DNA from 3 places in the Bacillus inaquosorum genome. Region 3 is predicted to be linked to each of the others. Evidence: predicted binding sites of a transcription regulator. Region 3 holds the regulator's gene; each other region holds the start of a gene.
The links. Region 3 encodes LexA, which represses DNA repair genes until DNA is damaged. Its sites were predicted from a motif close to CGAACATATGTTCG; they were not measured.

Region 1 (5,615 bases), 1.6 Mb from region 3:
ATGATGTCATACATACGCTCCGATAATATCGGAAAAAGCTCTTTGCCGCAGTCTTCAGAAGGTGGCTGTTGTCCGCCTTGGTTTTTGGAATAAATGTGCCCGCGATAAAGTTTTACTTCGTCAACAACTACGCCAATCGGGAACTTTTGCATGCTTTTCTTTAAGCCGTATTCCAGTGCCGGTACAATGAACGAAGAAAATAACGGACTCACCGGACCTTCAATATTTGATTCCATGTTGAGCCAGAAATCATTCATATCAGCGTCTGTAATCATGAAGCTGCGTTCTTCTTCTGCCGCTTTTTTGTCCAATTCAATGGTTGTAATTGGGCGGGCCTGCAGAAGGTATACTTGATGATCAGCGATTCCGAATTCTACATCCACTGGATATCCGTACAGGTCCTCGGTTTTTTTCGTGATTTCAGTCAGTTCAATCACTTGTTCATCTGTAAGGCAAAAACGGCTGCGCATGTCTTCGCTCGTTTCTTTTTCAGCAATTCCTTCTGCCGCAGACTCCATGTAAATTTCCTTTGCGCCTATTTCTTTCTGAATCTCAAACGAAGATTTATTGACTATAAATGTGTCTGGGGTGACACTTCCTGATACGACAGCTTCCCCCAAACCGTAGCTGGCGCTGATTAATAGCTCTCTATCATCATGGGTAACAGGATTGCGGCTGAAAATAACGCCTGATACTTCAGAATCGATCAGGCCTTGAACGACAACCCCCATTAACGGCTCTGCGATTTGATTGTTCATTTTTTTCTTATAGCTGCTGACTCGGCCTGAGAAAAATGAGGCCCAGCATTCTTTCACTTTAGCTAGAAACTCTTCCTCTGTTTTGATATTTAAGTAGGTTTCATATTGACCCGCGAATGAAGCGCCTTCTAAATCTTCCGAGGCAGATGAAGAACGCACGGCAACAGAGCGGTATGATTCTCTCAGCTTGTAAAAGGAATTTGTCAGCTCATGTTTCAGTTCATCTGAAAATGCTCCGGCGATGATCTCGCTCTCAATGTTTTCGCTTGTATCATGAATCTGGTTGTCCTCCATAAAACGGGCGAGTGCATTCGTCTGAATAATAAACCCGTCCGGAACAGGAAGACCGTGTTTGGTCAGTTTGATCAAATTCATGCCTTTTGCTCCAGCCAGCTGGCTGGACTCTTCTGCTTGGCGAAATAAAACAGAATACATATTTGAAACCCCTCTTTCCTTCATTTTGTTTTCTCTCTAGTTTTTTATGACGGAGCCTGTGTTCAAAAAAATGATAGTGAACACTATCGTTCAATTGTAGGTTTTCAGGAAAATGCTGTCAAACTCAGAAAGTCCTAAATTAAATGAATAGTTAAGTTAGTTATATTATCATGAAAAATGCAGTTGAACTGGTGCTGTATGCCTATTTTCTTTTATTCTTGTAATCTGGCGGCGGGCATGCATTCATAAAAAAGTGCCGCTGATTGGATCAGCGGCACTCATGTAAATTAATATATGTTCTTACTTTATAGAATAAGTGAAATCATAGTTGCTTGTTGTGCTGTAGTCACCATCATGGGATTTCAGCCTCATGTACACACTTTCTTCGGGCTTAATCGAGGTGAGGTGAATGGAGTCCGTTCCACCTTGGCCATGATCTTCAGCCTTGATAACGATTGTCTTCTCGGGGGTCACATATTGTACTTCAAAATCGTAGTTTTTTCCGCTTGGAGAAGTAAACGAAGCGGACACATCATGCTCGTCAGCCGTTTTGTTTTTCCAAAGGAACCAATCTTCATCGGCAGCCGTCTGGAGCTTCCATCTATAATGATTATCCGGAAGAACTTCAAGTGCTGAACTTTTATTATCAGCTAAACCCGTGATTGCAGAAGCGGGTTGTGTTGCCATAAGGAGACCGGATAGTACAGCTGCTGTTGAAACATATGTAACGAACTTGAACTTCATATTTGTCACTCCCTGTCTATTTTTGTTTTAAACTGACCAGTTCTTACAACCATAATATAACTCTGCTTGTTTATCTTGTAAATCATTCCATTCTATTAATTATCATTGTTAGATCTATTGATGTTTCTCTTGGCCGGGACCAAAGTGCAGATATGATGATTGATTTAGGCTGAAAAAGGGTATGGTGTAGAAAGAGGGAACGATTGCACGATTGTCCGATTCTTCATTTTTTACTATAATCAGATCAGATGAAGAATCCTTGAGGAGGGTTTTTGTTGATTACAAAAGCCGTTTTTGCATTGTTTTTCCCTTTTATGCTCGTTGTTCTTTTTACAAGAGTCACCTTTAATCATTATGTGGCGATCGCTCTAACAGCTGCATTGCTGTTTGCCTCTTATTTGAAAGGCTATACAGAAACGTATTTTATTGTAGGATTGGATGTTGTATCTCTTGTGGCTGGCGGACTGTATATGGCCAAAAAAGCTGCTGAGAAAAAAGAAGAATAAAATCGGACATAATGAATATAACGACTGAATTCCTGCTTTTACGTTTTAAAAGCAGGTTTTTTATACATGAAAACAGCTGGAAATAAAAAACCACCGAACTTTAGTTCGTATTTTTAGTGATTTTGCATTCCATTGTGTTACTATATCTATAGGAAGATTTCGTTAAAGAAACGGAGGCTTATTTTGTGAAAGATCGCTTTGAGTTAGTCTCGAAATATCAGCCCCAGGGAGATCAGCCGAAAGCCATTGAAAAACTTGTAAAAGGAATTCAGGAGGGCAAGAAGCATCAGACTCTGCTGGGTGCGACAGGAACGGGCAAAACATTTACGGTGTCCAATTTGATTAAAGAAGTCAATAAGCCGACTCTCGTGATAGCCCATAACAAAACCCTCGCCGGACAGCTTTACAGTGAGTTCAAGGAATTTTTTCCGAACAACGCTGTCGAGTATTTTGTCAGCTACTATGATTATTATCAGCCGGAGGCGTATGTGCCTCAAACGGATACGTTTATAGAGAAAGACGCAAGTATTAATGATGAAATTGATAAACTGAGACACTCCGCTACATCTTCTTTGTTTGAGCGGAGAGATGTCATTATCATCGCGAGTGTGTCTTGTATATATGGCCTCGGTTCGCCTGAAGAATACCGGGAAATGGTCGTGTCACTGCGGCCTGAAATGGAAATCGAGCGCAACGAGCTGCTCAGAAAGCTTGTAGACATCCAATATGCCCGCAATGATATCGACTTTCAGCGCGGTACATTTCGTGTGCGCGGAGATGTCGTGGAAATCTTCCCGGCATCTCGTGATGAACACTGTGTAAGAGTTGAGTTTTTCGGAGATGAAATTGAACGGATCCGGGAAGTGGACGCCCTGACAGGAGAAATTCTCGGCGACCGCGACCATGTCGCGATTTTTCCGGCATCCCACTTCGTAACGCGGGCCGAGAAAATGGAGAAAGCGATTCAAAATATCGAGAAGGAGCTTGAGGAGCAGCTGAAGGTCATGCATGAAAACGGCAAGCTGCTTGAAGCGCAGCGTTTAGAGCAGCGGACAAGATATGACCTTGAAATGATGCGGGAAATGGGTTTCTGCTCCGGCATTGAGAACTATTCAAGACATCTGACGCTTCGGCCTCCGGGTTCAACGCCGTATACGCTTCTCGATTATTTCCCAGACGATTTTATGATCGTGGTAGATGAGTCGCATGTGACGATTCCTCAGGTGCGCGGCATGTTTAATGGAGACCAGGCGCGGAAACAGGTGCTCGTGGATCACGGCTTCCGTCTTCCGTCAGCGCTTGATAACCGTCCGCTCCGTTTTGAAGAGTTTGAAAAGCATATGCACAATATCGTGTATGTATCAGCAACGCCAGGGCCGTATGAGATTGAGCATACGGATGAAATGATCGAACAGATCATCCGTCCGACGGGGCTTCTTGACCCGCTTATTGATGTGCGCCCGATCGAAGGCCAGATTGATGACTTGATCGGCGAAATTCAAGCAAGAATCGAGCGGGATGAACGGGTGCTCGTGACAACCTTGACGAAGAAAATGTCAGAGGATCTCACCGATTATTTAAAAGAAATTGGCATTAAAGTTAACTATCTGCATTCAGAGATTAAGACGCTTGAACGGATTGAAATTATCCGCGACCTGCGCCTCGGCAAGCATGATGTGCTTATCGGCATCAACCTGCTGAGGGAAGGCCTCGATATACCCGAAGTATCCCTCGTTGCGATTTTGGATGCGGATAAGGAAGGCTTCCTTCGTTCGGAGCGTTCGCTTATCCAGACCATCGGACGGGCAGCAAGGAACTCTGAAGGCCGCGTCATTATGTATGCCGATAAAATAACGAAGTCTATGGAAATTGCGATTAATGAAACAAAACGCCGCCGCGAGCAGCAGGAGCGGTTTAATGAAGAGCACGGCATTACGCCGAAAACAATAAATAAAGAAATTCGCGATGTCATTCGTGCCACAGTAGCAGCTGAGGACAAAGCGGAATACAAAACAAAAGCCGCGCCGAAGCTGTCGAAAATGACGAAGAAAGAACGCCAGAAAGTCGTTGAACAGATGGAGCACGAAATGAAAGAAGCCGCCAAGGCGCTTGACTTTGAAAGAGCCGCGGAGCTTCGCGATTTACTTTTAGAGCTAAAAGCGGAAGGATGATGAACAAATGGCTATGGATCGGATAGAGGTGAAGGGAGCCAGGGCGCATAACCTGAAAAATATAGATGTAACAATTCCGAGAGATCAGCTTGTCGTTGTCACTGGTTTATCCGGATCAGGGAAATCCTCCCTTGCCTTTGACACCATATATGCAGAAGGACAGCGACGGTATGTTGAGTCTTTGTCTGCCTATGCCCGCCAGTTTTTAGGGCAAATGGATAAGCCGGATGTTGATGCAATTGAGGGGCTGTCTCCCGCCATCAGCATTGATCAGAAAACAACGAGCCGCAATCCGAGGTCTACTGTCGGTACGGTAACTGAGATTTATGATTATCTGCGTCTTTTGTATGCGAGAGTAGGGAAGCCTCATTGTCCGGAGCACGGAATTGAGATTACATCGCAGACCATCGAGCAAATGGTGGACAGAATTCTGGAATATCCGGAACGGACAAAGCTTCAGGTACTGGCTCCGATTGTCTCGGGCCGAAAAGGCGCTCATGTCAAGGTGCTTGAACAGATCAGAAAACAAGGCTATGTCAGAGTCAGAATTGACGGCGAAATGGTTGAGCTTTCTGATGATATTGAATTAGAAAAGAATAAAAAGCATTCGATTGAGGTTGTCATTGACCGAATTGTGGTGAAAGAAGGCGTGGCAGCCCGTCTGTCAGATTCATTGGAAACGGCCCTCCGTTTAGGTGAAGGACGGGTCATGATTGATGTCATCGGTGAGGAAGAGTTGATGTTCAGTGAGCATCATGCCTGCCCGCACTGCGGATTTTCAATCGGTGAACTTGAGCCGCGGCTGTTTTCATTCAACAGCCCATTCGGAGCGTGTCCGACGTGTGACGGTCTCGGAATGAAGCTTGAAGTGGATGCGGATCTCGTCATCCCCAATCAAGATTTGTCATTGAAGGAGAATGCGGTCGCCCCTTGGACACCGATCAGCTCACAATATTATCCGCAGCTGCTTGAGGCGGTCTGCACCCACTACGGGATTGATA
Region 2 (5,615 bases), 720 kb from region 3:
AATGAGCCCCTCCCATTTCTCCTGCTGATGAATGAGCTCCGCATACAATTCAAAAAGATTGCGTTTCGTATGGTCTGTGTTCATCGGGTTTTCCATCCTTTTTCATTCGATTGTTTCTTCTATCATACCGTTTTGTTACAGATGAAACAATCGAATTACCTTACACCCGGCTGGTGACGGAAAGCCAGCGGCTAATCCCTTTTTGAATCAACTCGGCACAATCAGGCGCCGATGCATCCACGGCCCAGGCAACATGTCCGTCAGGGCGAATTAATATTGTATGCACGTCCCTTAACTCTTCATTCGGTTCTGCAAGCGAGGCGGTTACCGTACACAAGCCTTTCAATCGGCTATGCTCATCAGCTTCTTGCATCAATGACAGCAAAACGAATGTCCCATTTTGGAGACAGCTGTACAGCCGTTCCGAACTGCCGTCGGAAAGAATCAGCTCCATATCAGGGAGCCTTGACCCGTTCAAGCGATGCGGCGGCATATCTGGATCAGCTTCATACCTGACATCGAGCGCAGAAATTTGCCCCGCTACATATCGATTCACTTCAGGATAGGCAAGCAGCTCCGACATCATACTCCGCAAATGGAGGCCTGCTTGAGTGAAATCAATCAGTTTTGTCTGCGCCTCCGTGTTCCTCAGGAGCCCTTCTGCAGCCGGGTGCCGCTCCTCATGATAGCTGTCTAAAAGCCATGAAGGCGCAGCGCCCTTGACGGCCGCCGCCAGCTTCCATCCAAGATTCATCGCATCCTGAAGGCCGACATTCAGCCCTTGGCCGCCCGCTGGAAAATGAATATGCGCCGCATCCCCTGCAAGGAAGATTCTGCCGTTGCGGTACCGCTTCGCTTGGCGTGCGGCGTTCCCGAACCGTGACATCCAGGAAGGCTCGGTTAAACCGAAGTCAGTCCCGCAAATTCGTATGAGATCAGTTTTTAGCTCCTCCTCAGTGACAGGCACATCTTTCGGCGTCTGCGTGCGATAAGGGCTGATCACGACTACACGGTATCGGTCCGGAGAAAGCGGCACGATCATGACACCCCCCTCTTTTGTGCAAAGGGACAGCACGCCTGACGGCGGCGGAGAAAGGAGCGCCACATCTCCAAGCGCTGCTGTAATGGTGCTGTCTGTTCCCGGAAACTCAATTCGAGCCTGTTTCCGGACAGTACTTCCTGCTCCATCGGCACCAACGGCAAACATGCTTGTGATCGTCCGCACACTGCCGTCCCGATCCTTGAAAATCGTTTGCGCCTCTGCTTCGTTTTGCGTAACCGCCAGCACCTCTGCCCCGCGAAACACCTCTGCCCCCAAGCTTCGTGCATGTTCCTCAAGCAGCTGCTCTGTTTTGGCCTGCGGAAGCAAAAGCGTGTAAGGACAGCCCGTATCCAAGCCTGAAAAATCAAGACGGGTATCCAGCATCGAAAAGTGTCCGGAAGGTATCTTGGTTCCCTTGGATACGAAACGTTCCAGCAGCCCTCTCATCTCAAGAAGCTCCAGCGTGCGGGGATGCAGCGTCAGCGCCTTGGAATGCGGAACAGGCTTTTCAAGCCGCTCAATCACATATGTTTTCACTCCAGCCATCGCAAGCTCGGAAGCCAGCATAAATCCGACCGGCCCTCCCCCTATAATCACTGCTTCAACATTCATCTAAATCACTCCTTTTGTTTCATATAAAACTAATGAAAACCACTAAAAATAAAAGAAAAACCAAAAATAAAATATTTTTTGTTACACACGTAACAATTATGATTATAACTCCTTACAATTTTTTCTTCAACACATTTTTCCAAACCAGCACAAAAAAAGACGCCGCTTCAATTGGCGTCTTTTTGTTCAGCATCGGAAATCACACCGACTATATTTTTTTCTCTAATTGGACCAAAGTGCCGGCTGTCGAAGCTGTATATGCGATTATCTCCAACGACAAAATATTGACCTTTCGGCACCTTGCTTGTTCCTGTCACATCTTTCAACGTAAAATCACCTGTTACATGGCTTCCGGCGGAAACTGATTTCAATTGCTTCAAAAATGGTTCAGCAACCTGCTTTCCGTTCACATACAGCTGATCATCTTTATATTTGATCGATTCACCGGGCAGGCCGATTACCCGCTTAATCAGCACTTTTTGATCAGGGCCTTTAAAAAGGACAATATCAAAACGATGGATGGTTTTAAATCGATGCGAAAATTTATTGACCAACAGTTCGTTCCCTTCCTGAAAGGTCGGGTTCATGCTGACGCCTTCCACTTTATAATCAATAAAGACGGCATTTTTAACCTGAATGGCGAGAACGACGGACACTACACCGGCAAGAAACCAAAACCGTTTTTTCATGTTACTGTCTCCCTCCATCATGCTCACGCTGACTAGCTCTCACATGCAGGTACCGCTCCACCTTTTTGCCGACATACCATAAGACAGCGATCACCAATACGGCGATGACCGTTCGAATCGGCTGTGTGATCAGCGCGTGCAGATCATATCCGATGAAGCTGATCATAAAAATCATGACAAGCTTTCCCGAGGCAGCCGCCAAAATAAACGGCCGCGTTCCGATCCTTGACAAACCGGCAACAACATTCACCGCGGCTGACGGTGTAAACGGAAAACAAAGCAGAAGAAACACAGGACCGAAGCCGTGCCGTTCCACCCATAACATCAGCTTTCTGACCGACGGATGACTGCGGATAAATCCAAGCAATCTTCTCTGTCCGTATTGACGGACAATCAAAAATACGAGAATAGATCCAGCAGTTGATCCCGCCCAAGACAGGATGAATCCTTCCCACAGGCCAAACGAGTTCGTATTCGCCACCACAAACACGATCAGCGGCAAAAACGGAAGAAATGCTTCAACTAAAGGCAGCAGCACAGCTATGAGCGGACCGAAAGCCCTATAGCTTTGAAATAATTCAGTTAAATGTTCTTGTGTAAAATAGGATAAAAAATGCTCCAACATTTATACTCCTTACCGGGTTTGTCTATCCTTATTCTACACATTATCAGCAAAAAACTAAAAAGTTTTGGCGATTTTTTCTGTCTTGAAACATTTCACCAGCCGATATAGAATACATATAGAACAAACGTTCCCGTTAGAAAGAAGGAGTCAGCAATGCCGAATTTGCAGGAGGAAATATACGAATTAATTGAACGGGCTCTCTTTTTGCCCATGGCAATTACAATTTTTAATCGTGATCTCGCCGGAATTGAGCAAAGCACATTAAAATTGAAGCATCCTTATAAACAGCTTATCAGCGAATCATTAAAAATAGCACAAAAGGATTTGATTGAAGTCAGAAAAGAACTGAGGAAAAGAAAAATTGCGATCCACGAGGCGGAACGCGATGAGGCCTTTACGCTTTATGTATTTGTGATCGATGGTTATGAAGAAAAGCACCGCTATTTTAATCCTCGAATCCGGGAGCAGGTCAGCGAATTATTAACGTTCTATCTATTTGCCCCTGACAGGCCATGAGTCTTTTGGATCATTCTGCGCTCTTCCAAGACTGCCCGCTCCCCTCTTCGGGCGATTCCAACAATAAATATCAGATAATTCACACTATACAAACAAAATAAATTTATTTATAATTCGAACCACAGCCTTTTCACCCCAAAAAATGACATGTACTGTCATATCTGCGACATCATTTTCAGTGCGCTGCACACCCCACCCTAAATCGAAGGAGGATTTTATGAAACTGATTCACGTTCTCGCCGCTTTGCCCTTTATCGGAATTTTACTCGGCATCCCTTTTGCAAATAAAGTGACTCCCTATGTGTTCGGCATGCCGTTTATTCTTGCTTATATCGTGCTGTGGGCTCTTTTAACCTCTGCGTTGATGGCGCTTGTGTATGTCCTCGACAACGAAAATAAAAAGGAGGGAGCAGAATGAACGCAGCTCTCATGATCATTTTTGGCGTCCTGCTCTTGAGCATTTTTCTCGGTATACGCGCCCAAAAAGGAAAAGACATGAACCTTGAGCAGTGGACGGTCGGAGGCCGCGGCTTCGGAACCGTGTTTGTCTTCTTATTGATGGCAGGCGAAATTTATACCACATTTACGTTTCTCGGCGGAAGCGGCTGGGCCTACGGGAAAGGCGGACCGGCCTTTTACATCATCGCGTACGGCTGTCTGGCCTATATCCTTTCTTATTGGCTACTTCCGGCAGTTTGGACGTACGCGAAACATCATAAGCTGATGTCGCAGTCTGATTTTTTCACTAAAAAATATAACAGTCCGCTGCTTGGCGTGCTCGTTTCACTGGTGGGCATCGCAGCGCTCATTCCGTATCTTGTGCTGCAGCTGAAAGGCCTCGGGCTGATTGTATCGGAAACATCGTACGGCAAAATTTCTCCGGCCGCCGCCATCTGGATCGGCGCCATTTCCATCACGGTTTACGTTATGGTATCCGGCATTCACGGGTCTGCCTGGATATCGGTTGTGAAAGACATCATGATTTTGGTTGTCGTTCTGTTTTTAGGTGTGTATTTGCCGATTCATTACTACGGCGGATTTCAAGACATGTTTCAGCAGATTGAAACGGCAAAGCCGGGCTTTCTTACGCTTCCCGATACGGGACAAAGTGCAGCGTGGTTCAGTTCAACCGTGCTCTTGACAGCGCTTGGTTTTTACATGTGGCCTCATACGTTTTCCGCTTCGTATTCAGCCGAAAACCCAAAAGTCTTTCGCAAAAACGCCATTATCATGCCTTTATACCAGCTGGTCCTGCTCTTCGTCCTTTTCGTCGGCTTTGCGGCTATCCTGCAAGTTCCAGGTTTGAAAGGCGCAGATGGAGATCTGTCACTTTTGAGACTGTCACTGCAAACATTTGATCCTTGGTTTGTCGGGATCGTCGGCGCTGCCGGACTGCTGACGGCGCTTGTGCCGGGATCTATGATCTTAATGTCAGCCTCCACGCTGTTTGCAAAAAATGTGTACAAAGTGTTCGCTCCCCGCACGACAGATAAGCAAGTATCGGCGCTTGCTAAGTTTTTAGTGCCGGTGTTCGCGCTGATTTCGGTGTACTTTACCTTTAAAGGCGGGAATACCATCGTTACGCTGCTATTGATGGGCTACAGCCTGGTTACACAATTATTCCCGGCCCTTCTGTTCAGCCTGTTCAAGCATCATATAGTGACGAAGCAGGGAGCATTCGCAGGCATTATTACAGGTGTCGGAGCCGTTTCTTATATTACATTGACGGAAACAACAATCGGCACTTTATTTCCGGCGCTGCCGCAAGCCGCAAAAGATTTAAATGTCGGCATAGTCGCCTTGCTTTTGAACATCACGGTCATGATGGCAATCAGCCTTATGACCAGAAAAGCAAAAAGCGCTGCGGCCGATCAGGCGGCATAAGCATAAAAAAAGCAATCTGGACATCAGATTGCTTTTTCTTGTTTAGCGTTCACAGGCGATATAATCTTTATCGCGGTCTTTCTTTTTATTGGCATCATAAAGAGCCTTGGAGACGTAAGGCTTGTACTTCGTTTTTCCGCCTTTGTTTTTCACCTTCGACGTGCGGGCCACCCCGCCTTTGTATACTTTATTTAACTCCTTGCAGTTCTTATAGACCTTCACCTTTGTTTTGGCTTCCGCCACATGG
Region 3 (5,615 bases):
GGCGGAATCCCTTAAGATCTTCGATGCTAAGATCAAACCCGCTTAAATGAAGCATGCTGTATAAAAGTGCTGATCCGTGTCCAGCAGATAAAACAAAACGGTCACGGTTAAACCAGCCAGGGTTTGCCGGACTTACGTTCATAAATTTTGTCCACAGTGTGTATGCCATTGGAGCGGTCCCCATTGGCATCCCTGGGTGACCAGAATTTGCTTTTTCAATAGCGTCTATTGACAGTGTGCGAATGGTAGCAACTGATTTCTTTTCAATTGTATCCATAAAAATCCCCTTCCTTATGTGTTGTACCCTTACATCATAAATGTCTGACGACTTTTTCTCAACTGTTTCAGCTTAAATTTGAGAGAAACTTGTTGAATTTTGTCACATAAAAGTTTTGCTTATAGTATATACAAAAGAGGAATACGATATTTCCGTATTCCTCTTATATTAGTGAAGTTTGTTATTTCTTTGTTCTCTTTTTAGTTTTTCTGGTGTAACATCATTGCCTTCTGGGTCAATGATTTTCACACTTTTTAAAGTGTTTTTCATAGAAGAGCGAAACCCTTTCAGGTACTCTTGACGGAGCTTTTGCTGTTCGGCTTTTTCTTCTTCTGTAATAACGCCAGCTTTGGCTTTGGCAGCAAGTTCATTAATTCTTGCAATTTTTGCGTTTGAAATCATGTTAAACTCCTTTATTGCATTTTGTCTATATAGTACTAGATCAAAAAGAGTTTTACAACTGATTCACTCGGCTGTCTCTTCATTCTCTATGTATTCCTGAAACCGCCGGTGGACGGTCGCTTTAGACACATCATAGCCAAACCCTCTTAGCGTAGCCGCGATTTCTGCGAACGTCAGTTTATTCGCTCTTAGGCGGACGATCTCTGAGATTGGTACCTCTATTCTTTCTTTTCCGCTGTTTTCATGTTGGTTTTTCAGGTTTTTTTGCGGTTTAAACCCGTTTTTTACTGCACGCTTCATTCCCCGCTTGATTTTCATGTTGTGAATTTTCCGCTGGTACTCTTCCACAATGCTGACGATCTCCAGCACCATCGAGTCAGCCTCCGATAACTCCAGTTCACCTCTGTGAGCTGTTGTATAGACTTTCACACCTTCTCTGTAGATACAATGAAGCAGTGCGATTTTTGCATTTCCCCGTCCAAGCCTAGTCTCATCCTGAACCAAAATAACATCAATTCCCGAATTCTTGATCTCATCAAGCAGCTCAAATACACCGTCCCGGTCCATTTCATATCCGCTGGCTTTTTCAGAAATCACTTTGACGACTTCCAGGCCGTTCTCGGCTGCAATCGCTGTAAGCTCCTCCTCCTGCCGCTTTAATGAAGTCTCCTGCTGTTCTTTATTTGTACTTACGCGGGCATAAATGAGTGCTTTCATTTTTTCTATCTATCCTCTCTATCTTACAGTTGCCAATTCATATGCATCCTGATGCTTCTTTTTCAACGGAATCACCAATTCATCTCCCGGCTGGATATCAGACGTCTGAAGATGATTGTTATCAGCTACCCATTCAATAAATTCACTTTTGTTTATCTTTTTTTTATCTGCTACCTGATCAGCAATTGACCATAATGTATCGCCTTGCTGAACTTCTATTTTAACATACTGATTAAGCTCCTGGCCGCTGCTTGTATATGACAGCAAAAGGATAACCGCGCTCAAAATCACTGTGAACAGACCGACAAAAATAATAGATTCTTTACTCATGATCATAACCTCCAACAGGAATGTTTGTTCGCCTTTTTATAATTTCAGTATATACGAACACACGTTTCTGTCAATTGTTTTTTCGAACCTATGTTTGTACTGTAAGGAAAATCATGCTATAATCTTCTTAAAATCGACGTTTTGAGGTGCAAAAAATGACGAAGCTATCAAAAAGGCAACTTGATATCCTCCGTTTTATTAAAGCAGAGGTTAAATCAAAAGGATATCCGCCTTCCGTGAGAGAGATCGGAGAGGCTGTCGGGCTTGCTTCCAGTTCAACTGTCCACGGTCACTTGGCCCGTTTGGAAACAAAAGGGCTGATCAGACGGGATCCGACAAAACCAAGAGCTATAGAAATTCTTGATGAAGAAGTAGACATTCCGCAAAGCCAGGTCGTTAATGTGCCGGTCATCGGGAAAGTCACGGCGGGATCTCCTATTACAGCAGTAGAAAATATTGAAGAATATTTTCCGCTTCCAGACCGAATGGTTCCCCCTGACGAGCATGTGTTTATGCTGGAGATTATGGGAGACAGTATGATTGACGCTGGTATTCTCGATAAGGATTATGTCATCGTTAAACAGCAAAACACAGCGAACAACGGGGAAATTGTAGTTGCGATGACAGAAGATGATGAAGCTACGGTAAAACGTTTCTATAAAGAGGATACTCACATTCGCTTACAGCCTGAAAACCCAACGATGGAACCTATCATCTTGCAGAATGTCAGCATTCTAGGGAAAGTGATTGGCGTGTTCAGAACCGTCCATTAATCTATTGATCTATCAGAAGCATAAAACAACCCCCTCTTCCTTTATGGAGAGGGGGTTTATTGTTCAAAAAAAGCAGGCCCGCCCTAACTTTTAGGTGCGAGCCTGAATAGGAGGAAAAAGAACATCATGTTTACACCATAATTATCCACCAAAAGATTGTTGAAGTCAAGAAATTTTCTTTCCTTTAGGAAACTTTTATGAATGTTGTCTGTTTAAAACATTAGACGTTATCTTCTTAAAAACGTTTCATTTTCTGAGGTCGTGGAATGATAAGGCTTTATGTTCATTTAAGGAGCGCGACAACTGAATTTTATGAAAATTTAGTACATAGTTTAGTTAGTTCAACATATACTAAAAAACAGCTCACTTCCTTAATCGTCGTGAGCTTTAATCAAAATGAAAATATTCTATACCATAACTGCCCTTTACCCGAACACTTGTGCAGTATTCTGAATGCTCTTCGGCAAATATACGGTATCGATGAAATGGGTCAATAGAAACCTTATCCTGAGCTCTAAAATCTAACCAGCTGCCGCTGAATTGCTTCGTGCTCAGCGTAGTATAATCCCCCGTAAGCCCCAGCCGCTGAAGTCTAATCTCAACTGAGCAAGTATTGGCCCCCAAGATCGTAAACTGATAGCCTAAAAAATAGTCGATCGCCGGAACATCACTAATATTTTCCAAAACAAAAGATTTTGTACTGTCATTTAAAATAAAGTCTGTTTTGTGCTCAAAATCTAAAGCTGTCGCATGGGTACTGCCAATGCAAAAAAAACACATCAAAACTGCCGATAAGGCCAAGATTTTTATTTTCAACTTCATCCCCCCTTCACCATATTTTTACCATACATGAGATTTATGTATATGTTCTGTGTGATATCTCGAGTGTGTTTTAATCATAAAATTCCATATGCGTTTTTTCCTGTTTATAATAACGAAGCCTATCTTGAAGGGTTCCGGTATGAAATTCAAATTTGTGGCCGTCAGGGTCGGTAAAATAAATCGATTTTCGATCGCGTTCATCTCGTTCTCTGCCAGGCAGAATATTGGCTTGAAGCCTTTTTAATTTTGCTGACATTTCCTCAAACTCCCGCTCTTCAATGGTAAAAGCAATATGGGTATAAGACGCCTTAATGTCATTTCTCGGAATGTCAGGTTCTTCATTAAGTGCAAGCCAGATGCCATTTAAATCAAAATATGCTGTTGTTCTCCCCTTTACCAGCAGCTTGGCACCAAACACATTTTGATAAAAATCAATCGATGTATCCAGATGAGAAACTGAAAATAACAAGTGATTGATTCCTTTTATCTCCACAAATCATTCCTCCTCGAAAGCTGATCATCCATATGTACGTTCTTTTACCAAGAAAGTTCCATACAGCCAGAAAAAAATACCAGTGTAAACAAAATCGGTTTGTTCAAAATAATGACTGTAACAAACATGGCCTTACTTGCTAGGAGTTTCCTCAAAAATAACAATTTAGGTGGTCAAATGAAACATATCATTGCACTTGCTTCAAAGATTGCTTTCACTCTCGCCCTTTTATATGTAATTTTGGACAGAGTCTATCACGCGCCATTTTTAAGCGTGCTGTTTATTGCATTTTTCTTAGGTTTTGTATCATACCTTTCCGGTGACATGATCGTTCTTCCGAGAACAAACAATATTACAGCTTCATTGGCTGACTTTGGACTTTCATTCGTTATTCTTTGGGTCTTTGTTTTAACTCAAACAAGAAACGATTTCCCACCGTTTGCAGCCGCTCTTCTTTCCGCTGCCTGTCTTACTGTTTTTGAATACTTTTTTCATCGGTATTTGCTGGAAAATGTGCTGGATGAAACCTTTCGAAATGAACTGACAGCCAAGGATAACACTCTGCAATATCAAACAGAAGCCGCAGATGAGCTGTTTCCTGACGTTACGAATGAGAAGCATGAGGAATAGGAGGCTGCCTTGTCGCCTCCTATTTTTCAGTAGTTACTTTTTAAAAAACTGGATATCACTTCTGTAAAATCATAAAACCTCTCATTTTGGGTAACAGATCTGCTTTCTAAGGAAAAAATGCCGAACAAAGATTTTCTAAAACCTGTGCTCATTTCTAGCTGGATGCTCAGGCCTGTTTTTGATTTGTTTGCAATGTTATTCGGACTTATGCCTGCATGCGGATGGTCCGTACTGAGCAATACAGCAGGAAAACCTGCATTTTTTAGCTTCTCAACTAAATCTGCCGCTCTTACGCGATCTGTACCGCCGACTTCGATCTGCTGATCTTCTTCTGCATATCCGTGCAATGAAATGATATATTCATGACTTCCCGTCATCTTCAGGGCCCGTGGCTCATCAAAATGCGTGCTCGTAATATGCAGCACTGAGTTTCCTGACGATTTCAAGCCTTCAAATAAATACATCGAGTACTCTTTGCTGAGCTCTCTCGCTATTTCACTTGTCCCGCCTTCAATACCTCCTCCATGAATGGCTAAAACAAGGACAGGGCTGCCGGTTTCCTTCGTAACAATGCCGTAATCAGAAGGATCTTCATTGTTTTTTAATTCCTCAAAATTCTGATATACATCTTCAGCATATATTGAAGAAATCGGAGTGAACACCACAAAAATAAACAATATTTTTACAATTTTAAGAGTTGATGGAAAACATTTGGCTATGTTACAATCAACATGCTTCAAGGAATGGAGCAAACGGCGGAGCAGGGATACTTTGGCCGGTTTCATCTACTCCGCCTCTAAATCCAAATAAACAGGATGTCGGTTTCTTTGAGGCTTTAGCACGAATTCTCTCATCCTCCTTGTTAAATTTTTGTTAAATTCACAATATTATATACCATTAGCCCGGGCGCTGTTCTTCTCATTTCTGAATTTATGAAAAGTAAGTTGGCACCACCTTTTTCCCAATTCCCATATCAAACAGAAAAAAACACACCTGCCCTTTGGCCTGTGCGTTTTTACCTTCTTTTCATTCTTCTTTTCTTTGCTTTATTCAGTTTCATGATGTTTTTTTCAATTTTTCTTATTTTTCGCCTTTGCGGGATTGTTTTCACTTCACGATAAACAGCGATAAACCCGCTTAATGTCACTGCTGCGATGTAAAGGACACGGTG

Region 1: uvrB (excinuclease ABC subunit UvrB) is a predicted target of LexA. The motif match lies at 2,538-2,551, and genes of this name have one in related genera.
Region 2: M1M80_RS05950 (YhjD family protein) is a predicted target of LexA. The motif match lies at 3,086-3,099, and genes of this name have one in related genera.

What each region holds. Positions count from the first base shown of each region.
Region 1 is NZ_CP096592.1:3,595,845-3,601,459, reverse strand. Features, by position in the region: gene M1M80_RS18280 (PEP/pyruvate-binding domain-containing protein) at 1-1,193, opposite strand, end outside; gene M1M80_RS18275 (hypothetical protein) at 1,494-1,937, opposite strand; gene M1M80_RS18270 (CsbA family protein) at 2,213-2,443, shown strand; gene uvrB (excinuclease ABC subunit UvrB) at 2,629-4,614, shown strand; gene uvrA (excinuclease ABC subunit UvrA) at 4,622-5,615, shown strand, end outside.
Region 2 is NZ_CP096592.1:1,239,236-1,244,850, reverse strand. Features, by position in the region: gene M1M80_RS05970 (MarR family transcriptional regulator) at 1-84, opposite strand, end outside; gene M1M80_RS05965 (monooxygenase) at 161-1,654, opposite strand; gene lepB (signal peptidase I) at 1,822-2,343, opposite strand; gene M1M80_RS05955 (TVP38/TMEM64 family protein) at 2,345-2,968, opposite strand; gene M1M80_RS05950 (YhjD family protein) at 3,122-3,484, shown strand; gene M1M80_RS05945 (DUF3311 domain-containing protein) at 3,702-3,902, shown strand; gene M1M80_RS05940 (sodium:solute symporter family protein) at 3,899-5,368, shown strand; gene M1M80_RS05935 (excalibur calcium-binding domain-containing protein) at 5,411-5,615, opposite strand, start outside.
Region 3 is NZ_CP096592.1:1,960,165-1,965,779, reverse strand. Features, by position in the region: gene tkt (transketolase) at 1-277, opposite strand, end outside; gene M1M80_RS09815 (DUF896 domain-containing protein) at 446-679, opposite strand; gene M1M80_RS09810 (YneB family resolvase-like protein) at 743-1,396, opposite strand; gene yneA (cell division suppressor protein YneA) at 1,415-1,732, opposite strand; gene lexA (transcriptional repressor LexA) at 1,882-2,499, shown strand; gene M1M80_RS09795 (hypothetical protein) at 2,887-3,321, opposite strand; gene fosM (FosM family fosfomycin resistance protein) at 3,392-3,814, opposite strand; gene M1M80_RS09785 (YndM family protein) at 3,992-4,444, shown strand; gene M1M80_RS09780 (poly-gamma-glutamate hydrolase family protein) at 4,471-5,229, opposite strand; gene M1M80_RS09775 (hypothetical protein) at 5,460-5,615, opposite strand, start outside.